DNA from 3 places in the Anaeromassilibacillus sp. 1001302B_160321_C8 genome. Region 1 is predicted to be linked to each of the others. Evidence: predicted binding sites of a transcription regulator. Region 1 holds the regulator's gene; each other region holds the start of a gene.
What was found. Region 1 encodes HrcA, which represses chaperone genes, less so after heat shock. Its sites were predicted from a motif close to TGTTAGCACTCNNNNNNNNNGAGTGCTAACA; they were not measured.

Region 2: a site for HrcA is predicted at 4,933-4,963, ahead of htpG (molecular chaperone HtpG). Genes of this name have one in related genera too.
Region 3: a site for HrcA is predicted at 2,283-2,313, ahead of I2E77_RS11110 (Hsp20/alpha crystallin family protein). Genes of this name have one in related genera too.

What each region holds. Positions count from the first base shown of each region.
Region 1 is NZ_JADNJD010000005.1:59,768-67,697, forward strand. Features, by position in the region: gene I2E77_RS05065 (immunoglobulin-like domain-containing protein) at 3-503, shown strand; gene lepA (translation elongation factor 4) at 709-2,517, shown strand; gene hemW (radical SAM family heme chaperone HemW) at 2,510-3,628, shown strand; gene hrcA (heat-inducible transcriptional repressor HrcA) at 3,924-4,955, shown strand; gene grpE (nucleotide exchange factor GrpE) at 5,007-5,603, shown strand; gene dnaK (molecular chaperone DnaK) at 5,689-7,536, shown strand; gene dnaJ (molecular chaperone DnaJ) at 7,790-7,930, shown strand, end outside.
Region 2 is NZ_JADNJD010000015.1:44,346-52,275, forward strand. Features, by position in the region: gene I2E77_RS10455 (cell division protein FtsQ/DivIB) at 1-470, shown strand, start outside; gene ftsZ (cell division protein FtsZ) at 604-1,731, shown strand; gene I2E77_RS10465 (magnesium transporter CorA family protein) at 2,061-2,984, shown strand; gene I2E77_RS10470 (FumA C-terminus/TtdB family hydratase beta subunit) at 3,047-3,577, shown strand; gene I2E77_RS10475 (cation diffusion facilitator family transporter) at 3,603-4,796, shown strand; gene htpG (molecular chaperone HtpG) at 4,992-6,881, shown strand; gene I2E77_RS10485 (transglutaminase family protein) at 7,044-7,930, opposite strand, start outside.
Region 3 is NZ_JADNJD010000016.1:73,026-80,955, forward strand. Features, by position in the region: gene rpoD (RNA polymerase sigma factor RpoD) at 1-622, shown strand, start outside; gene I2E77_RS11100 (RrF2 family transcriptional regulator) at 637-1,059, shown strand; gene I2E77_RS11105 (Hsp20/alpha crystallin family protein) at 1,201-1,623, opposite strand; gene I2E77_RS11110 (Hsp20/alpha crystallin family protein) at 1,676-2,101, opposite strand; gene I2E77_RS11115 (phosphopentomutase) at 2,520-3,698, shown strand; gene deoD (purine-nucleoside phosphorylase) at 3,716-4,432, shown strand; gene deoC (deoxyribose-phosphate aldolase) at 4,460-5,125, shown strand; gene I2E77_RS11130 (cytidine deaminase) at 5,216-5,662, shown strand; gene I2E77_RS11135 (pyrimidine-nucleoside phosphorylase) at 5,649-6,980, shown strand; gene eno (phosphopyruvate hydratase) at 7,116-7,930, shown strand, end outside.

The sequences.
Region 1 (7,930 bases):
AAATGAAAAGAATGCTTTGCACAATGGTATGGTTGGGAATCTGTGCGGCGCTTGTGGGCTGTACAACAAGCGCCATCGAAGGGCCGGAGACGGTTTCCCACCATGTGGACCCGTCTTCCTCCGTGTCGGACCCGGCGTCTTCCGAGGACCCCGGCGCATACGACGGGGAATTTTCCCTCTCCGTTGGGGAAGGCGCTCTTCCGGCTGCCCCGGAAGAGATCGTCATTCAGATTCACAACGGAACGGACGAGGAATTCAGCTATGGGGAAGCGTATTGGCTGGAGCGCCTCTCGGACAACGGCAAATGGGAGATGCTCGAATATCTCCCGGATACGGCGTGGCACGACATCGGGATCCTCTCGGCCCCGCACTCCCAGAGCGAGCACCGCATCCACCCGGTCAATTATTATGGGAAGGAAGCACTCACGCAAGGCCACTACCGTTATGGGAATACGTTTAATGGGGAGACGTACTATGCGGAGTTTGATCTTGGGGAGGTTTGAGGGGGAACGTTCCCGTTTGTTTTACAAATAATCGGTTTCGATCTGCCCTAAAAGGATAGAAACACCGGCTTTCCGGCAACACCGGTTTATAAGTCTGGAAGAGGAATCCATTCTGTGGTATAATACATTATTATGGCCGATTTTATAGCTTTCTCCACAGGGTTAGGCTGTATGGAACTTTTTGAGATAAGAGACGGTGATTCATTTGGCAATACCACGCGAACGGATCCGGAATTTCAGCATCATTGCCCACATTGACCACGGCAAGAGCACGCTGGCGGACCGCATATTGGAACAGACGAAATCGGTCGCGCTGCGCGACATGGAAGACCAGATCCTGGACGACATGGACCTGGAGCGCGAGCGCGGCATTACCATCAAGGCCCATGCGGTGACATTGGTCTATCACGCGAAGGACGATCAAGATTATGTGTTCAACCTGATCGACACGCCCGGCCACGTGGACTTTAACTATGAAGTATCGCGCTCGCTCGCCGCATGTGAGGGCGCGGTGCTGGTGGTGGACGCCTCCCAGGGCATCGAGGCGCAGACATTGGCCAACACGTATTTGGCCGTGGACGCAGGGTTGGAGATCGTGCCGGTCATCAACAAGATCGACCTGCCGAGCGCCCAGCCGGAGCATGTGCGGCAGGAGATCGAGGACGTGATCGGCATCCCGGCGGACGAGGCCCCCTGCATTTCCGCCAAGATGGGCATCAACATCGACGCGGTGATGGAGCAGATCGTCAAGCAGGTGCCGCCGCCGGAGGGCGATGAGGACGCCCCCCTGCGTGCGCTGATTTTTGATTCCTACTACGACGCCTATAAGGGCGTCATCGCCCATGTGCGCATCAAGGACGGGACCGTCCATCCGGGCGATACGATCCGGATGATGAGCGTGGGGAGCGAATTTACCGTGGTGGAATGCGGCTATATGCGCGCCACCAGCTTTGAGCCGATGAACTGCCTGCGGGCGGGCGAGGTCGGTTATATCGCGGCGTCGATCAAGGCGGTCCGCGAAGCGCGGGTCGGCGATACGATCACGCGCGTGGACAACCCCGCGAAGGAGCCGCTGCCGGGCTACCGCGCGGTACAGCCCATGGTGTTCTGCGGCATCTACCCCGCGGACGGCGCGAAATACCCGGACCTGCGGGACGCGCTGGAGAAATTGCAGCTCAACGATGCGGCACTCTCCTTTGAGCCGGAGACCTCCGTCGCATTGGGCTTCGGTTTCCGCTGCGGCTTCCTGGGGCTTTTGCATATGGAGATCATCCAGGAGCGCCTGGAGCGCGAATACAATTTGGACATCGTCACAACCGCGCCGAGCGTCGTCTACCATATCACGAAGACCGACGGCGAGATGATCGCCATCGACAACCCGACCAACTATCCCGACCCGTCGCTGATCGCGCAGGCCGAAGAACCCATTACGAACGCCCATATCTACACCCCAAAGGAATATGTGGGCAATATTATGGACCTTTGCCAGGAGCGCCGCGGCGTATTTAAGGATATGAATTACATCGACACGGACCGCGTCGATATCCATTATGAGCTGCCGCTCAATGAGATCATCTACGACTTTTTCGATGCGCTGAAATCGCGCACCCGCGGTTATGCCAGCTTCGATTATGAGCTGGCGGGCTACCAGAAGAGCAACCTGGTCAAGCTGGACATCATGCTCAACGGTGAGGTCGTGGACGCGCTCTCGTTTATCATCCACGCGGACAAGGCGTACCCGCGCGCCCGCAAGATGGCGGAAAAGCTGCGCGAGAAGATCCCGCGCCAGCTCTTCGAGGTGCCGATCCAGGCGTGCGTGGGCGGCCGGATCATCGCGCGCGAAACCGTCAAAGCGCTGCGCAAGGATGTTCTGGCGAAGTGCTACGGCGGCGACATCACCCGAAAGAAGAAGCTGCTGGAAAAGCAGAAGGAAGGCAAGAAGCGCATGCGCCAGCTGGGCACGGTCGAGGTGCCGCAGGAGGCGTTTATGAGCGTGCTGAAGCTGGATGAATAAGATCGGTTTATACCTGCATGTGCCGTTTTGCGAGAAAAAATGCCCCTATTGCGATTTCTATTCCGTCCATGCCTCGGAGGATTCCCTTAATTTATATACAGATTGTATGATTGATAGATTAAAATACAATTCGGATAAAATCAAACGCCCGGCGGATACCCTGTATTTTGGCGGAGGGACGCCCGGGCTGCTGGGCGGCGAACGGGTGGCGCGCCTCATCGGGCAGGCGAGGGCCTGCTTTGGACTGGATGGCGCGGAGATCACCGCGGAAGTCAACCCTGGCGTGGATTTGACGGGCTTTTTGCAGGGGTTCCGGGCAGCGGGCGGCAACCGCCTGTCCATCGGGATGCAGTCGGCGGACGACCGGGAGTTGGAACGCTTGGGCCGCCGCCATACAGCGGCGCAGGCGGCCGAAGCGGTGGCGGCGGCACGCAAATCGGGGATCGAAAATATTTCGCTCGATTTGATGCTCGGCATCGAGGGGCAGACGGTGGAAAGCGCCCGGCGTTCCGCAGCGTTTTGCGCGGAACTGGGGGTGCCGCATGTGTCCGCCTATCTGTTGAAGATCGAACCGCGCACGGCCTTTTACCAGCGCAGGGAGCAGCTGCAATTGCCGGACGAGGACGAGACCTGTTCCCTCTACGAAGCAGCCTGCGAGGAATTGGAGCGGCACGGCCTGATGCAGTATGAGATTTCCAACTTTGCCCGGCCGGGCTTTGAGAGCCGGCACAATTTGAAGTATTGGCACTGCGAGGAATATCTCGGTCTTGGCCCGGCCGCGCATTCCTTTTTGAACGGGAAGCGCTTCTATGAGGCGCGCGACCTGCGCGCGTTTTTGGCAGGGCAAGCGCCGGAGGAGGACGCCGACCCGGAGATTCCCGCCGGTGGGCCGGAGGAATATGCGATGTTGGCACTCCGGTTGGCAGAGGGCTTACAGGAGGCGCGCTACCGGGACCGCTTTGGCGAGCCCATTCCGGAGCGATGGAAACGTGCGGCGCAGCGGTATGCCCGCGTTGGCCTGACGGAGTGTTGGCCGGAGGGTTTCCGGTTTACCCGGAAGGGATTTTTGGTTTCCAATGCGCTTTTGGCGGAGATTTTATACGAAACGTAATAAGTGAAAAATAATATACAAAAGGTTGTGTAGATTTGGCGGTTTGGCCGGTCTGTGCGGCCTTTTTTCTATTTATTAGCATGGCGGTGGGCGCGAGGACCGGTTCAGGGAAGGGAAACCTTGTTGCCATATTCGTCCTTTTGGCAAATTGCTAAGTTTCTCCATTGCAGATTCATAATTAATTTACATTTATCTTATTGACAACCGGGCAAAGTAATGATAAATTAATAACTAGAGTTAGCACTCGATATAAAAGAGTGCTAAACTCCGAATCCAAACAAGAGAGGTGGGAAGGTTGGAACTCAGCGAACGCAAGAAAAAAATTCTGGCGGCGGTCGTCGAATTGTATGTCGCCACCGGCGAGCCGGTCGGCTCGAAGGCGCTTTGTGACAACCTCGACTTTGCAGTCTCTTCCGCCACCGTGCGCAATGAAATGAGCGATTTGGCGGAGATGGGGCTTCTGGACCAGCCGCACACATCGGCGGGCAGGGTTCCCACCCAAATGGGGTACCGGGTGTACATCGATTCATTGATGAAGAAAAAGCCCGTGACCCGTGAAGAAAAGCGCTATCTGGACAGCCAGCTGCTCTCCAGCGCCTATGATCCGGAAAAATTGCTGGACGGTGTTTCTAGGGTGATGGCAGCCGCCACCCGGTTTGCGGCGGTATCCACAACGCCGAGCGGCCGCGGGGCGAATATCCGCGCGATCCAATTCGTGCAGACCAGCCGCCGCACCGCGATGGTCATCCTGATGACCTCCGCCGGGACCATGAAGACGCGCGTGTTCCACTGCGACTTTGACCTGTCGCAGGAGATCTTGCGGGTGTTCTTCCGGGTGTTCAACGAGAAATTGGCAGGGATGCCGGTTTCGGAAGTGACGCCCGCCTTTATCCAGAACATGGCGGCCTCGATGGGGGAGATGGCGATCCTGATGTCGTCCGCGTTTATGGCGGTGCTCGACGTGGCGCGGGATTCCATGCAGGCGGAAATCTGCATGGAAGGGCAGACGAACCTGCTCTTCTATCCGGAGCTCTCGCTGACCGCGCGCCGGATGATGGATTTCCTGGCGCATGCGGACGAGTTGAACCGCTTGTTGGAGCAGCGCAGCAAAAACGTGAAGGTGCTCATCGGCGACGAGACGGGCCGCCCGGAACTCAAGGATTCCAGCGTGGTGATTTCCCGCTACACCGTCGGCGGCAAGGACGCCGGCGCGTTGGCGATCATCGGCCCGATGCGCATGAATTACGCGAAGGTGATCGCCCATATGGAATATCTTTCCGACGCGGTTGGGAAGATGCTCACCGAATTGATGGACTATGACTTTTAGAGTTTGATAGAGCGCAATGGCGCAATTTAAAACGAAGGAGGGTCCGGACAGTTGAATACGGAGGAAAAGAATCCGCAGACAGAAGCCGGAACAGACCCGCAGACCGACGCGGAGCCGGAGGCTTCCCAGGAAACGGAAAAGGCCGAAAAAAAGGATAAAGGAGGCTTTGGCGGGAAAAAGGCCAAGGCAGAGAAAGAAGCGATGCAGAAAAAGCTTGAAGAAGCAGAGGAGGCCCTGAAAAAACAGAAAGACCAGCTCTTGCGCACCGCAGCGGAGTATGACAACTACCGCAAGCGCACGGAGCGCGAGAAAGCAGCGATTTATTCCGATGCGACAGCGGCCGCAGTGCTCGAGTTCCTGCCGGTGGCAGACAATCTGGAGCGCGCGCTGGAGCAGCAGGAGTGCAGTGTCGAAGACCTGCGCAAGGGCGTGGAAATGGTCCAGACGCAGCTGAAAAAAGCGCTGGAAAAGCTGGGCGTGTCCGAGATGGGCGCCGCAGGGGAGGCGTTCAACCCGGAACTGCACAACGCCGTATCCCATATTGACGACGAAAACGCAGCCGAAAACGTGGTTGCGCAGGTTTATCAAAAGGGATACAAGATCGGCGACAAAGTCGTCCGGCATGCAACGGTGGTCGTTGCAAACTAACCGTCCACTGTCCCGCAATCCCCTTTCTAATATCTAATATATAGATTCAACTGAAAAAGCAGAATGAAAACTGGAGGTATAGATTATGAGCAAGACAATTGGTATTGACCTTGGTACAACGAATTCCTGTGTAGCCGTGATTGAAGGCGGCGAGCCGGTTGTAATTCCAAACGCAGAAGGCGCGCGCACAACGCCGTCCGTGGTCGCGTTCTCCAAGACCGGCGAGCGTATGGTGGGCCAGGTGGCAAAGCGCCAGGCCATCACCAACCCGGACCGCACCATTTCTTCCATCAAGAGAGAGATGGGTTCCAATTATAAAGTAACGATTGACGATAAGAGCTACACCCCGCAGGAGATTTCCGCAATGATCCTGCAAAAGCTGAAGGCGGACGCAGAAGCCTATCTGGGCGAGACGGTCACCTCCGCAGTCATCACCGTCCCGGCATACTTCACCGACGCACAGCGCCAGGCGACCAAGGACGCCGGCAAGATCGCGGGCCTGGATGTAAAGCGTATCATCAACGAGCCGACGGCCGCGGCTCTGTCCTATGGCATCGACAAGGGCGAAGAGCAGAAGATCATGGTGTATGACCTCGGCGGCGGCACGTTCGATGTCTCCATCATCGAGATGGGCGACGGCGTGCAGGAAGTGCTTGCAACCGCTGGCAACAACCGCTTGGGCGGCGACGACTTCGATAAGCGCATCATCGATTGGATGGTTACCTCCTTCAAGCAGGAGAACGGCATCGACCTCTCCGGCGACAAGATGGCCATGCAGAGACTGAAGGAAGCCGCAGAAAAGGCAAAGATCGAGCTGTCCGGCATGACGTCCAGCCAGATCAACCTGCCGTTCATCACGGCGGACGCCACCGGCCCGAAGCACCTCGACATGACCCTGACCCGCGCAAAGTTCAACGAGCTGACCGCAGACCTCGTCGAAAAGACCATCGGCCCGGTTCGCCAGGCCATGCAGGACGCTGGCTTGCAGTTCAGCCAGATCAGCAAGGTCCTGCTCGTCGGCGGTTCTTCCAGAATCCCGGCTGTCCAGGAAGAAGTCAAGAAGTTGACCGGCAAGGAGCCCTTCAAGGGCATCAACCCGGATGAATGCGTCGCCATCGGCGCGGCATTGCAGGCCGGTGTGCTCGGCGGCGAGGTCGAAGGCCTGCTGCTGCTGGACGTTACGCCGCTGTCCCTGGGCGTTGAAACCATGGGCGGCGTGATGACCAAGGTCATCGAGCGCAACACCACCATCCCGACCAAGAAGAGCCAGATCTTCTCCACGGCTGCGGACGGCCAGACGCAGGTAGAGGTCAACGTCCTGCAGGGCGAACGTGAATTTGCCCGCGACAACAAGCAGCTCGGCCTGTTCAAGCTGGACGGCATCGCACCCGCGCCGCGCGGCATCCCCCAGATCGAGGTTACGTTCGATATCGATGCGAACGGCATCGTAAACGTCTCCGCAAAGGACCTTGCAACCGGCAAGGAACAGCACATCACGATTTCCTCCAGCTCCAACATGAGCAAGGAAGACATCGACAAGGCCGTCAAGGACGCAGAGAAGTATGCGGCCGAGGATAAGAAGCGCCGTGAAGAGGTCGATACGAAGAACGAGGCGGAGAACCTCTGCTACTCGGTCGAAAAGCTCATCAAGGACAGCGGCGACAAGATGGACGCTTCCGATAAGACCGACCTGGAGGCAAAGTCCAATGCTTTGAAGCAGGCGATCTCCGGCAACGACACGGCATCCATCAAGAGCCAGATGGAAGAGCTGCAGAAGGCGCTGTATGCGGTATCCGAGAAGCTGTATAAGGCAGCAGCTCCGCAGGGCGGCCAGCCGGCGGGCGGTGCAGGCGCACCGGCGCAGGATGCAAACGGCAACCCGGTCTATGACGCCGAGTACAAGGACGTAGACGACAACAACAATAACAAATAAAAATCGGGGCGCCGTGCGGCGGCACGGCGTTCTGTGCGAGGTGGAGGCTGTTGTGGGTACGGGATGTACCTGCAACAGCTTTAGCCCGTAAAATGGCGCATCTCGATTTTTTATAAAGTGATTTACAACAGGCGAAAAACCTGATAGGATAGAGGACGCGGCATTGCCGCGCAGAAATTGAGAGTTGGCGCAAAGCAGGGGCGGCGGTAGGGCTTGTTCCCGGTTGCGATGCGCTTTTGTAGGAGTGATTGGTGTGGCCGATAAAAGGGATTTTTATGAAGTGATGGGTGTGCCGAAGAACGCCACCGAAGACGAAATTAAAAAAGCCTACCGCAAATTGGCGAAAAAGTACCACCCGGACCTCAACCCGGGGGATAAAGAGGCGGAGGCAAAG
Region 2 (7,930 bases), on a different contig from region 1:
GGCTGGATCTTGCAAAGGCCGAAGTAGGGCAACCGATTGTATACACGGATGATGTGGAGTTGAGTTCCTCGCCTGCGGACGATGCTTCGGAAGCGGATGGGTCGTCTGCCGAAGCATCGGGGAGCAGTCCGAGCGAGTCCACACTTGCTGGGGGGGAAGATTCCAGCCACAAGTCAAAAGAGATCTTTCAGGAGCTTTGGACGGCCATTGAGGAAAGCGGATTGGACAAGATTACGGAGATCGATCTTAGCGACCGGTATAACCTCGTGATCCTTTACGATAACCGCATTACGATGGAGCTGGGGTTGCCCACCGATTTGGAGTATAAACTCCATTACGCAAAAGGAATATTAGATGCCGGAGGGATCAAAGATACCGAAAAAGGAACTTTGAAGCTTTCGGATGCCATGGACAATAGAGTACCATTCGAACCGGATTATTCAAATTCGAGTGCAGCGGCGCCTGGATAGCTTGGGAAAGTTTGGAAACTTTTAAGCTTACGCAAATAGTTATTGAAATTGTTTTGTAAAAGTGATAAATTAGTAATATCCTAGGCAAAGTCTGGCGCTATGGAATAAAAGGACGTTTAAGGGGGACGCAGCAATGCCTTTTGAGATTGATAATGATTTTGACAATATTGTACAGATAAAAGTGATTGGCGTCGGCGGCGGCGGCGGGAACGCTATCGACCGCATGGTGTCCATGGGGGTCCAAGGGGTGGAGTTTATCTCCATCAATACAGATAAGCAGGCACTTTACCGTTCAAAAGCAACCCAAAAGATTCAGATTGGCGAGAAGGTGACCCACGGAAAGGGCGCCGGCTCGAAGCCGGAGATGGGCCAAAAGGCCGGTGAGGAAAGCCGTGAGGCAATTGCGGCGGCGATCCGTGGGAGCGACATGGTATTCATTACCGCCGGTATGGGCGGCGGTACGGGCACGGGTGCGGCGCCGATCGTTGCGGAAGTGGCGCGCGATATGGGTGTTTTGACCGTTGGCATTGTCACAAAACCCTTTGCATTTGAAGGCAGACGCCGCATGGAACAGGCGGAGAGCGGAATCGCCGCCTTGCGTGAACATGTGGATTCCCTTGTAGTCATTCCGAATGAACGCCTGAAGTTGGTGAGCGAGCAGCGGATTACGCTGGTGAATGCGTTTTCCATCGCGGACGATGTGCTCCGCCAGGGCGTGCAGAGCATCTCGGACCTGATTAAGCTCCCCGGATTGGTCAACTTGGACTTTGCGGACGTTACGGCGATCATGAAAGACGCTGGCTATGCGCACATGGGCGTTGGCCGCGCATCCGGCAAGGATAAGGCGGAGGCAGCGGCAAATATGGCGATTTCCAGCCCGCTGTTGGAGACGGCGATCAATGGCGCAAAGGGTGTGATTGTGAATATTACTTCTTCCCCGGATATCGGTTTGGACGAAATCGAAACAGCCTCTTCTATGATTGCTTCCCAGGCACACGAAGATGCAAATATCATTTGGGGCGCTGCCTTTGATGAGAGCATGGAAGACGAAATGAGTGTTACGGTTATTGCTACTGGATTTGCAACGCACGACGGCACCAACGAAGCCGCCCAGGATGACCGTAAGAGCAGCGCGCCTACGGGGACGTATTCCAATAATACACGCGATAGCCGTGATAGCCAGTCCCGCCGGTCAGCTCCAGCCCCCATCGACGACGATGATACTTTCATAGATATCATGTCGATTTTTAATCGCAAGTAATCGTACATAAGGACGCTTAAAGCCCGGAACATTCCGGGCTTTTTTCGTGCCCATTCAAAACTGGAATAGAAAAAAGATGATTTGAGGCCAAATTGGGCCCTGTGTGGCATTACAGGATAAATTTCTGAAAATAATGCGCAAAATGTGCTGCGCACCCTTGAAATCTCCACTTTTTGTGCTATAATGAATTTGTTATCGAGAGAAAAAGTGTTCGCGCGTACATCCGCGCGCATTTTTTTGCGCATTCCTGCGCCCGTTGGGAGGTGGCATTGTGAAACCGGACCCTTTATGTAGTCACATAGAAAAAGAGAATAAAGGAGATGAACGCAATGCTGTCCTACTACAAGACGATTGACGGACATATTACTCAGTTGGAGGCATGCGAACCGGGTTGCTGGATCAACTGCATTGCCCCGACCGATGCGGAGATTAGCGGCCTGATTGAAGATTTCCAGATTGAACCGGACTTCTTCCGTGCCGCAATGGACGAAGAGGAATCTTCGCATATTGATACCGAAGATTACAGCACGTTGGTCATCATCGATATGCCGGTGGCGGAAACGTCCGGCGACAATGTGACCTATTCCACCACGCCGCTCGGCATCATTATCACAGAAAAAAATGTGATTACCGTCTGTACAAGGGGGAACCCCGTCCTGGATGAGTTTACAGATGGGGCGGTCAAAGGGGTACAGACCAATCTGAAAACGCGCTTTATCCTTCATCTGATGCTCCGGATTGCAACAAAATATTTGCAGTATTTGAAGCAAATTGATAAACTCAGCAGCCATGTGGAGCGTGAGCTGCGCAAATCCATGAAGAATTCTGAGCTGATTCAGCTTTTGGATATTGAGAAGTCCTTGGTCTACTTCTCCTCTTCGCTAAAAGGCAGTGAAATTACCATTGAGAAAATTTCACGCGGACGCGTTGTGAAGCTTTATGAGGAAGACCAGGACCTGCTGGAAGATGTGCTGATCGAGGTCCGGCAGGCGATTGAGATGTCCAGCATTTATTTGAATATCCTTTCCGGCACGATGGATGCCTTTGCGTCGGTCATCAGCAACAACTTGAACATCGTGATGAAGGTCTTGGCCTCCATCACCCTGATCATCTCCATTCCGACGGTTATCTCCAGTTTCTATGGGATGAATGTCGAGGGGCTTCCGCTGCCGTTTTTCTGGTTCCCGTTGCTTTTGGCCATTGTAAGCATGGGGATTGCATATTTGATCCTTCGGAAGAAGGATATGTTCTAAAGGGACGAACCAAACGAGGGAACTGCAAAGGCAGCTCCCTTCTTTTGTGGAGGGATAAAATCATGGAACGGATTCGGGTTCATACCAGTGAATTGATGGAGCGCGCGAAGACGCTCCGCGCGGGCGACCAGCTCCTGTTGAGCGGCACCATTTACACCGCCCGCGACGCAGCGCACAAGCGCATCTGCGCACAGTTAGACCGCGGAGAGGAGCCGCCCTTCCCGATACAGGGGTCCACCGTTTATTATGCCGGGCCGACGCCCGCCCCGGAGGGGTTGCCCATCGGTGCCTGTGGCCCGACCACTTCTTCAAGGATGGACGTCTTTGCCCCGCGCTTGCTGGATCTGGGCATGGTGTGCATGATTGGGAAGGGGAACCGCGCCCCAGCCGTGGTGGATGCCATCCGCCGTAATGGGGCTGTATACCTCTGCGCCATCGGCGGTGCCGGCGCATTGGCGGCCAAATGTGTGCGCAGTTTAAAGGTGATCGCTTATGAGGATCTCGGTTGTGAGTCGGTCAAGGAACTTCAAATTGAAGATTTTCCACTCTTTGTGACCATTGATTGCGCGGGGGGCAGTCTCTTCGCAGATTGATCCCATTAGAAGCGAGGGGGATTTTATGACCAATTTATTGATACGCCTTTTTGTCAAGGATTATCAGGACGTGGAAAATCACACCGTGCGCGAACGCTATGGGAAATTCGCCGGGATTGTTGGCATTGCCACCAATATCCTGTTGTTTTGTATCAAGATTTTTGCAGGGATTGTCTTTCACAGCGTCGCGATTGTGGCGGATGCGGTCAACAACCTGTCGGATTCCGCATCCTCCGTGGTGACTTTGGTAGGATTCAAGCTTTCGGCGAAACCGGCGGATAAAGAGCATCCCTATGGCCATGCGCGGATTGAATACATCAGCGGGCTGATCGTATCGCTGGTGATCCTTCTGCTGGGATTCCAATTGGCGCAGTCCTCTCTGGGAAAGATCCTCCATCCGGAAGAGAGCGAAACCAGCCTGGTGGCGGTGGGAATCTTGGTCGTTTCGGTGCTGATCAAGTTGTGGCAATTCCTGTTTTATCGGACGGTTGGCCGGCGTATTTCCTCAACCACACTGGAGGCGACGGCGGCGGACAGCCGCAACGACGTATTCAGCACGGTTGCCATTTTGATTGGCATGGGGATCACCTGGTTGACCAGCTATAATTTGGATGGCTGGATGGGCTTGATTGTGGCGCTTCTGATTGTGGTCGGCGGCGTGCAGTTGATTATGGAAACCAGCAATCCGCTGTTGGGGGTCGCGCCGACCGAAGAATTGGTGCAGGGTATTTACCAAAAGATCTTGAGCTACGACGGTGTTCTGGGCCTGCACGACCTGAATGTACACAACTATGGGCCGGGCCGCTGCTTTGCTTCGGTACACTGCGAGGTCCCTGCGGAGCAGGATATCTTGGTCAGCCATGATATCATTGATAACATCGAGCGCGATTTCCTTCGGGATATGAACATCCACCTGGTGATCCATCTGGATCCCGTGGTGACGGACGATGAACGCACGACAAAGCTGAAACAACAGGTGGAACAGATTTTAAACGGACTCTCGGATCAGATCAGTATGCACGATTTCCGTGTGGTTTGGGGGACGACCCACACCAATGTGATTTTTGACGTTTGTGTGCCGTTTGGATTCCAATGGTCGGATACGGAGCTGATCCAGCGCATTTCGGAACAAATTGCAAACTTGAACGCTACTTACTTCGCAGTGCTGACCGTAGATCACGATTACGTACCTCGCATCGCAGAAAAAACGAAAGAGTAAGATCACAGATAAACATTCGGCATCCATTGTATTGGGCAATATGGAGGAATCCATGTTGTCCAATTTTTTGTTTCAGAACGAGTTTGTTTGTTCATAATTTATTCATTGCATTTTGGGAAAAGTTGTACTACAATACAATTAGCACTTAGGTGTAAAGAGTGCTAAATTTAAAGAGATACAAGAGGTTGATTGATCATGGAAATGAAGCAGTTTCAGGCGGAGTCGAAGCGCCTTTTGGATTTGATGATTAATTCCATCTATACACATCGTGAAATTTTCCTACGCGAGTTGATTTCCAACGCAAGCGACGCTATTGATAAGCTCTATTATAAAACGTTATCCGACGGGGATACCGGCCTTTCCAGGGAGGATTTCAGCATCTCCATCCAGCCGAATAAGGAAGCGCGGACGTTGACCATCACGGACAATGGCTGCGGCATGACGAAGGACGAGTTGGAAAACAACTTGGGTACGATTGCGAAAAGCGGTTCGCTGAACTTTAAGAAGGACAACGAGCCCAAAGAGGATATTGAGATCATCGGCCAATTTGGCGTGGGCTTCTATTCGGCCTTTATGGTGAGCGCCTGCGTCACCGTGGTCAGCCGCGCTTATGGCAGCGATGAGGCTTGGAAATGGACCAGCCGGGGCGCTGAGGGTTACACCATGGAACCGTGCGAAAAAGAGGGCCATGGCACAGAAATCGTTCTGAACATCAAGCCAAATACGGAAGAGAACAATTACGACGAGTTCCTGGATACCTATACCATCAAGAACCTTGTCAAGAAATACTCTGATTATATCCGCTATCCCATCCGCATGGATGTGGAGAAGAGCCGCATGAAGGAGGGGTGCGACGAAAAGAACCCCGAATTTGAGACCTATACAGAGAATGAAACCCTGAATAGCATGGTACCACTCTGGCGCAAAAATAAGAATGAAATCACCGAGGACGAATACAACCGTTTCTATCAGGAGAAATTCAACGATTATGAGAAGCCGCTCAAGGTGATCCACAGCAGCACGGAGGGTGTGGCCACCTATAACGCCCTGCTGTTCATCCCGGCGCGCGCCCCGTTCGATTTTTACACCCGTGATTATGAAAAGGGGCTTCAGCTCTATTCCAACGGCGTGTTGATCATGGAGAAATGCCCGGACTTGCTGCCCGATTATTTCAGCTTTGTGAAGGGCCTTGTCGATTCGCAGGATTTATCGCTGAATATTTCCAGAGAAATGTTGCAGCATGACCGCCAGCTGAAGGTGATTGCTTCCAGGTTGGAGAAAAAGATCAAGTCCGGGTTGGAGAGCATGCTCCTCAATGACCGCGACAAATACGAATCCTTCTATAAGAACTTCGGTTTGCAACTTAAATACGGCGTGTACGAAGACTATGGAATGCACAAGGATGTCTTGCAGGATCTCCTGCTGTTCTACTCTTCGAGCGAAAAGAAACTAGTCACGCTCAAAGAATATGTGGGCCGCATGAAAGAAGGACAGAAATATATCTATTACGCCTGTGGCGAAACAACGGATAAGATTGACATGCTGCCGCAGACCGAGGCGCTCAAGGACAAAGGCTATGAGATCCTCTATTTGACGGACAACGTGGATGAGTTTGCCCTGCGCATGATGATGAAGTACGACGATAAGGAATTCCGCTCCATTTCGGCAGACGACTTGGATTTGGAGACCGAAGAAGAGAAGCAGGCAGCCGCGAAAAAGGTGGAAGAGAACAAGGATATGCTAGCCTTTATGAAGGAGTCCTTGGACGGCAAGGTCAAAGAGGTCATCCTTTCGCAAAAGCTGAAGACGCATCCGGTGTGCTTGTCTTCGGAAGGCGCGATCTCCATTGAAATGGAGAAGGTGCTCAATTCGATGCCGAACGATCAAAAAGTACAGGCGCAGCGTGTGCTTGAGATCAATTCCAACCATCCGATTTTCGAAAAGTTGTGCAGCCTGTATGCAGAGGACAAAGACAAGCTCAAAGAGTATACACAGCTCTTGTACGATCAAGCGTTGCTGATCGAAGGCGTTTCCATCGACGACCCGGTAGCCTTCTCGAACCGGATCTGCAACCTGATGGTATAAAACCGGTTTCTTTCATTTACAAAGAAGAGGCTATATCGCTTTGGCTTTCCAGCCAAAGCGATATAGCCTCTTTTGTATAGGATTCTTTTTTCTCTAGGGGTCCCTATATCCATCCCCCTATCAAGGGAAGTTTCAGGGGAACACTTTTTCAAAGGGATTGGTTTACAGCAAGCATTTCCCATATTTAAAGAACAGCTTGCGAACCGCAGGTAAAGTCCGGTATGTTTCATGCGCCGCCCGGTCTGCATCGGAGAGCAGCGCATTCATTTCCTCCTCTGTGAGTGTATGCTGGCTGAATTTGGCCTTGAGGGCCAGCTCCTCTGAATAGGGATCGATCGACGCCCCAAATGACGTTAAGTCGGTCAAATACTTGTAAATAGCGATTGCGGATTGGTTGACATTTGCTGAATGGAACCGCTTTTTGCGGCGTTTGATCAGGAAAATACGCCGCAGGACAACCAGCAGAACAGCACCGCCTGCCACCCCAATCCCAGCCAACACGTGCTGCAAGGTGCGGAAATCGAACGGGATTGCACCGGTGGTTTCATCGCTTCCAAGGGCAGAGGAATCCTCAAGCGCGCTGGAAGATTCGGGCGAACTGGATTCCGGTTCGCTGCTGGATTCCGCCTCGCTTTCTGGAGTGCTGGAGTCCTCCGAGAGGGCGTCCTGTGCTTGCTGATTCAACTCTCCGGTCGAGAGGCGTACGCCGGGCGTAACCTCCAGCGGTTGCCAGCCTAGGCCAGGGGTATAGACCTCTGCCCAGGCATGTGCATGCTGGTCCGGGATGTCAGCCCATCCCTCCTCGTCGTAATCCATTGCCGTGACCGCATATCCCTCTGCATAGCGGGCGGGAATCCCCTGCGACCGCAGGAGCGCAACGGCGGCGCTTGCGAAGTGGACGCAATAGCCCTTCTGGTTTTCAAAAAGAAAATAGTCTACAAAGTCGCGGCCCTCCGGCGTTGTGCCGGGGGAAAGGGTATATTCCCCGCTGGTGCGCACCAGGTTGGCGATCGCATAGATCACAGCTTCCTGTCCTGCGGTTTCTGCAT
Region 3 (7,930 bases), on a different contig from region 1:
GGAGGGCAACCTGGGCCTGATCAAGGCGGTGGAGAAGTTCGACTATACCAAGGGCTTTAAATTTTCCACCTATGCGACGTGGTGGATCCGGCAGGCGATCACCCGCGCGATAGCGGACCAGGCGAGGACCATCCGTATCCCGGTCCATATGGTGGAGACCATCAACAAGGTAAAGAAAGTCTCCAGCCAGCTGCTGCACACCAACGGGCACGAGCCGAGCGCGGAGGAGATCTCCGCCGAATTGGACATGCCGGTGGACAAGGTGCGGGAGATCATGCGGGTTGCGCAGGAGCCCGTCTCTTTGGAAACGCCGATCGGCGAAGAGGAGGACAGCCATTTGGGGGATTTCATCCCCGATGACGACGCCCCCGCCCCGCAGGACGCAGCCTCCCATACCCTTTTGAAGGAACAGCTTGCGGATGTACTGGACACCCTCACCCCCCGCGAGGAAAAGGTGCTCAGCCTGCGCTTTGGCCTGGAGGACGGCCGCTCCCGCACGTTGGAAGAGGTAGGCAAGGAGTTCAATGTCACCCGTGAACGCATCCGCCAGATCGAAGCCAAGGCCCTGCGCAAGCTTCGCCACCCGAGCCGCAGCAAAAAGCTGAAAGACTTTTTGGACTAAGAGGTGGACAAGCGATGCACATGACCCTGGAGGCGGACTATGCGGTGCGGATCGTGGAATTTCTCGCGGCGGCCAATCAAAAGGTGGATGCGCGGACGATTTCGGAAGAAACGCATGTGCCTCTGCGCTTTGCCCTGAAGATCCTGCGCAAGCTGGTGGCGGACGACATCATGATTTCCTACAAAGGCGCCCACGGCGGGTACATGTTGGCGCATCCGGCGGGGGAGATCACCCTGCGCCGGGTCATTGAATCCGTGGAAGGCCCCTACATGATCAGCCGTTGTCAGCAGGGAGAATATGCTTGTACCCATACGGCGAGCTGCCGGTTTCATGAGATTTACAACGAAATTTCGGAAATTGTCCGGCAGAAGCTGGATTCTTACACCTTTGCGGATGTTTCGGGAGCCGGCCACCCTAGTTCGACGGAAAAATCGTGAACTTTGTACATATAGAAATCAGGCGCGATTACAAAAATCCCCCGGTGCAGCGTAAGGCTGCACCGGGGGATTTTATCGATACGGTGTTTTGCCAGGGGCGTTCATACCCCTTCTTTTAGGAAACTGGAGGATACACCCGTATTAGTGAATTTCAATGCGGCGGTTTGGAGTGACCGTCGCCTCCTTCTTTGGCAAAGTCAGCTCCAATACACCATTTTCATATTTCGCCTGGATACCGCTTGTGTCGATCCCGGAGACATCAAAGCTACGGCTCATAGAACCATACCGTCTTTCGCGGCGGATGTAGGTGTTGTCATCCGTTTGCGTTTCCTCTTTATGCTGTGCGGAAATGGTCATCCGGTCGCCGTCCATGTCGATATGGATATCTTCTTTGTTGTATCCAGGAAGATCGGTCCGCAGCAGGTACTGATTGCCCTGGTCGATGATATCGGTGCTGCACGGAACGACGCTGCTCTCCGAATTGCCCCAGAAAGCGCGGTTCATTTGGTCGAGATAATTGAAAAGATTGCTGGTTCTGCGCTCAAATGGAATCAAATCAAACATGATAAAACCCTCCGTTTTGTTCTTTTGTAATCATGCAATGGAATACTGGCCATTACTGAATTTCAATCCGATGGTTTGCGGGAACCGTCTCCTGCTTCTTAGGCAGATCCAGCTCCAAAACGCCGTTTTCAAATTTTGCCTCGATATGATCGGCGTCGATGGACGAAATATCAAAACTGCGGCTCATGGAACCATACCGTCTTTCGCGACGGATAAAGTTGTTCTTCTGATCTTCCGTTTTGTTTTCTTCCGAGTGTTCCGCGGAGATCGTCAAACGGTCGCCTTCGATGTCGAGGTGAATGTCTTCCTTTTTGAAGCCCGGCAGGTCGGCCTTCAAAACAAAGCGGTTGCCTTCATCGAGAATATCGGTCTTGCAAGGTGCGATGTCGGTGTTGCCGCCGAAGAATGCACGTTCCATATCATCAAAATAGCGGAATAAATCATTGTTTCTATGTTCAAAAGGAATCAAATCAAACATAAGTCATAACCTCCTTAACGGCTTCTATCATTTTCTATCAATGTAATGGATTGTGGGTTCTGCAAGAAAGTCTTTTCAAGCGAACCACCTTCTTTCCTCTTTGGCTCTCTTGCTGTCTACGCTTTTTAGTATAGGGTTCGGTTGTTAAAAATGTTTTTCAAAATTGCGAACAAACTGTTAATTTTAGCACTCTATACTCAAGAGTGCTAAAATATAAATGGCACAGATTTTGAAAATACGATCTCGATGAAGGCCCTTTCAGAAGACAGAAACATATGTCTTGAATATAGCGGAGAACACAGTTGTTTCAAGTTTTTCCTGCAAAATGATAGTCAATTTGGGAAGATTGTACTATAATGATTGATTGAAATACAAAGCATATTTTAAGACCTGTCGATCGAAAATCTATAGGAGGCATATTATGAAGCGCGTTTTTTTGATGGTGCTGGACAGTGTGGGGATTGGAGAAATGCCGGACGCTGCACAGTATGGCGACGCGGGAAGCAATACGCTGGCCGCAGCGTCGAAAAGCCCCTATTTTTCCATGCCCCATATGCAGCAGCTTGGCCTTTTTAATATCGATGGCGTTACCTGCCGTCCGGCGGTGGAGCACCCTTCGGCAGCGTTTGCACGCATGACGGAACTCTCCAAAGGGAAGGACACCACCATCGGCCATTGGGAAATTGCAGGGATCGCGTCGCCCAAGCCGCTTCCAACGTACCCCAACGGCTTCCCACAGGATCTTCTGGCGGAATTCAGCCGCCGGGTGGGGCGAAAGGTGTTGTGCAACCGGCCGTATTCGGGGACGGAAGTAATCAAAGACTATGGGAAAGAGCATGTGGAAACCGGCGCGCTGATTGTTTACACTTCTGCGGACAGTGTCTTCCAAATCGCGGCGCATGAGGCGGTGGTGCCCGTCGAGGAGCTTTACCGCGATTGCCAGATTGCACGGGAGCTGTTGACCGGGGAGCACAGCGTTGGACGGGTGATTGCACGGCCGTTTACAGGCGAATATCCGAATTATGTCCGCACGAAGAACCGCCATGATTTTTCGCTCCTTCCGCCGGGCACCACCATGCTGGATCAGCTTTCCGAAAATGGATTTGACGTGATTGCAATCGGGAAAATCTATGATATATTCGCTGGAAGAGGGATTACAAAGGCCATCCGCACCGGCGGCAATGACGAGGGCATTGCGCGGGCCATCGAGTGGACAAAGCGCGATTTTCAGGGGCTTTGTTTCATCAACCTGGTGGACTTTGACATGTTGTATGGCCACCGGAATGATGTGGAGGGCTATGCAAAGGGACTGACAACCGTCGACCGGGCGATCCCGGAAATTTTGGCGGGACTGCGGGACGGCGATCTCCTGATGATTACCGCCGACCACGGGTGCGATCCAAGCACACCATCCACGGACCATTCGCGGGAATATACGCCTTGGATCATTGCAGGGCCAAACGTAAAGGCAGGAACAAACTTGGGAACCCTGCCGACTTTTGCGGACATTGGCGCAACGATTCTTGATTTCTTTGGCGTCCCTCAGAAAATTACAGGGACATCGCAATTGGGAAACATCATAACAAAATCATTTTGAAAAACAGGAGGATTTGTATGGCTACAACTACACCGACGCCGCACAACGCGGCCAATCCGGGCGACATCGCCAAGACCGTTTTGATGCCGGGCGACCCGCTCCGCGCGAAATTCATTGCAGAAACGTACTTGGAAAACCCGGTCTGTTTCAACACCGTTCGCAATATGCTGGGATATACCGGCACTTACCAGGGAAAGCGCGTTTCCGTGATGGGCAGCGGGATGGGGATGCCGTCCATCGGCATCTACTCGTATGAGCTGTACCATTTCTATGATGTGGAGACCATCATCCGCATCGGTTCCGCTGGGGGAATCGCGGATCACGTACATGTGCGTGACGTCGTGATTGGGATTGGCGCGTGTACCGATTCCAATTATGGCTCGCAATTCCACCTGCCGGGTGCGTTTGCACCCATTGGAGATTTTACGCTTGCGCAGAAGGCGGTGCAGTATGCGCAGGAACATAAGATTCATACGGTTGTGGGGAATGTCCTGTCTTCGGATACCTTCTATGGGGACGATCCCGACGCCCTTCCCGCGTGGAAGAAAATGGGCGTGCTTGCCGTGGAGATGGAGTCCGCGGCGCTGTATATGAATGCGGCACGCGCGGGGAAGCGGGCGCTCTGCCTATTGACCATTTCCGATTGCCCGTTCACCGGGGAATCCCTCTCGGCGGAGGAGCGGCAGACCAGCTTCCGGGAAATGATGGAGATTGCGCTCGCAATAGCGGAATAAATTCAAACGGGAAAAGGATGAATGCATATGGACCGTCAGAAAATTTTGAGTATGGTCGACCACACCCTGCTCACGCAAACGGCGACATGGAAGGAAATCCGACGGATTTGCGACGAAGCCATCCGCTACGGGACGGCCTCGGTCTGTATACCCGCCAGTTATGTGAAACGCGCCAAGGAGTATGTGGGAGATCGAATGGCTGTATGTACGGTCATCGGGTTTCCAAACGGGTATTCCACAACGGCGTCCAAGGTGTTTGAGACGCAGGATGCCATTGCCAACGGCGCGGATGAGATTGATATGGTGGTCAATATCGGGTATATCAAAGACGGCCTTTACGATTTGCAGCTTGACGAGATCCGGCAGATCAAACAGGCGTGCGGCGGCCATATCTTGAAGGTGATTGTTGAAACCTGCCTGTTAACCGAGGAAGAAAAGATCCGCATGTGCCAGGTTGTCACAGAATCCGGAGCGGCCTTCATCAAAACCTCTACAGGCTTTTCAACGGGCGGCGCAACCTTTGACGATGTGGCGCTATTCCGGAAGTATGTTGGCCCGCAGGTGCGCATCAAGGCGGCAGGAGGGATTTCCTCGCTGGAGGATGCCGAGCGGTTTATCGAGCTTGGGGCGTCTCGGCTGGGCACCAGCCGCATCGTCAAATTGATCCAGCAGGAAGAGGCACACGGCGATTAAGCCGGGCAGACCGGCAGGATAGAAAAAAGGCCGCCGCAGGGAAGAAAACCGCGGCGGCCTGCGTTCTCTCTGGGGAGGGGTGTCATTTTTATGGAAGATCAGGAATTGGTCCGCTTGGCGCTGGGAGCCAGGGAGCGGGCCTATGCGCCGTATTCCAAATTTCAGGTGGGGGCGGCGCTGCTCACAGGAACAGGCCGTGTCTATCAGGGGTGTAACATTGAATGCGCCTCCTATACACCGACGAATTGTGCGGAACGGACCGCGTTTTTCAAGGCTGTCAGCGAGGGGGAGCGCGACTTTGTTGCCATCGCGATTGCCGGAGGACCCGCCGGCGCGCCGGTCAAACGGGCATGCCCGCCGTGCGGGGTATGCCGCCAGGTGATGCGGGAATTCTGCGACCCGTCGTCCTTTCGGGTCATTCTTGCCTCCGGGCCGGATAACTGGGTGTCCTACCGGCTGGAAGAGCTTCTTCCGCTCGGCTTTGGCCCGGAGAATTTAAACAGGGGGAAAGGAGGCGCGGGCTGTGCGCATGTATGATATCCTTGCGAAGAAGCGGGATGGGGGAATCCTGACGGACGAGGAGATTCAATTTTTTATCGACGGCTATGTGAGCGGTGCGATTCCGGATTATCAAGCGAGCGCCCTGCTGATGGCGATTTTTCTAAAAGGGATGACGCCACACGAGACAGCAGCGCTCACCAGGAGTATGGCGCAATCCGGCGACCTGGTGGATCTTTCCTCAATCGACGGGATCAAGGTCGATAAACACAGCACCGGCGGCGTGGGGGATAAGACCACGCTGATCGTGGCGCCGGTTGTCGCTTCTTTGGGCGTGCGCGTGGCCAAGATGAGCGGCCGCGGGTTGGGGCACACCGGCGGGACGGTGGATAAGCTGGAATCCATCCCCGGATTCCGAACCACACTGGATCGGGAGGCCTTTTTTGACGTTGTCCGCCGGGTGGGGGTTAGCGTAATTGGGCAATCCGGCAACCTGGCCCCCGCGGATAAAAAGCTCTATGCGCTGCGCGATGTGACGGCTACGGTCAACAGCATTCCGCTGATTGCTTCCAGCATTATGAGCAAAAAGATCGCCGCAGGCTCCGATCGAATCCTTCTGGACGTCAAGACCGGCAGCGGCGCCTTTATGAAGACCTTGGAGGACTCCATTGCGCTGGCAAAGGAGATGGTGTCCATCGGCGAGCATGTGGGACGCCGAACAGTGGCGCTCATCACCGATATGGACCGTCCTTTGGGTTGTGCCATCGGGAATGCGTTGGAGGTCCGCGAGGCATGCGAGACCTTGCAGGGACGCGGCCCGGCCGATCTGACGGAGGTCTGCATCGAGCTGGCCGCCAATATGCTTTGGCTTGCGGAAAAAGGGGAATTGGCGCAATGCCGTTCTTTGGCCAGGCAACAGATTGCAAATGGGGAGGCCTTTGCGAAGTTGAAAGAGATGGTCCAGGCGCAGGGTGGGGATACAAGCGTGCTAGATGATCCAGAGAAATTTGCTCCGCCGAATGTCTGTTATGAGGTCTTGGCGCAAAGGGAAGGATTCCTCTATGCAATGGATACCGAGAAGTGTGGGATTGCCTCTGTGGAGCTGGGCGCCGGACGCGAGAAAAAGGAAGATCCTATTGATTACAGCGCGGGGATTGTCTTGCGCAAAAAGGTCGGCGATTTTGTGAGAAAAGGGGAGGTGCTCGCCTCCTTCTATTCCTCGGAGGAGTCGAAATGCCGGACAGCGGAGCAAACGTTCACACAGGCCCTCCGCATTCAGGATGCAAGGCCAGAGCAAACCGCATTGATTCACACGCGTGTCACCGCCCAAGGGGTTGAGATGGGCAATCGATCTTAGAAATAGGCAACATTTTAGAAGTGGATAACATAGGGCGAAATCCTTGCGTTTTCCAATTTTTATGGTTAGAATAGCAACCATAAAGCCATACTAAATTCGTGTATTTTAATCCAGAGGCTTTGTGGAGGTGCTTTCATGTTAGATTGTAGAATTGCAAAGGTCGTTGGCCGGGAAGTGATGGATTCCCGTGGAAATCCAACCGTAGAAGCAGAGGTTGTACTCAAATGCGGCGCACAAGGGACTGCACTCGTCCCCTCCGGTGCATCGACTGGAATCTATGAAGCGCACGAGCTGCGCGACGGCGACCCGAAGCGCTACGGTGGCAAGGGCGTTCTAAAGGCCGTACGCAATGTGAACGAATCAATCGCCACCGCATTGGTGGGGATGAATGCACTCGCGCAGGAGGAGATTGACCGTAAAATGCTGGAGGCCGATGCCAGCAAAAACAAGTCCAAGCTGGGCGCAAACGCGATCTTGGCGGTTTCACTGGCGACCGCACGCGCGGCCGCCGCAGCGCTCAATCTGCCGCTCTATCGGTATATCGGCGGCATGCAGGCGCACAAGCTCCCTGTGCCGATGATGAATATTCTCAATGGCGGCGCACATGCCTCCAACAACATCGACATACAGGAATTCATGATTATGCCGGTCGGCGCGCAGAGTTTTCGTGAGGCGCTCCGCTGGTGCAGCGAGATTTACCACACCCTTGGCAAGCTGCTCAAGGAAGGAGGGCTTGCCACCGGCGTCGGCGATGAGGGCGGCTTTGCGCCAAACCTGGAGTCGGACGAAGAAGCGATTGAATGGATCATCCGCGCAATCGAGGCAGCGGGATATTCGACGCAGGACGTCAAGATTGCATTGGATGCCGCCAGCAGCGAATGGTATAAGGACGGCATGTACGTCCTGCCCAAGCGCGGCACAGCTTTAAAGAGCGCAGACCTGGTGGCCTA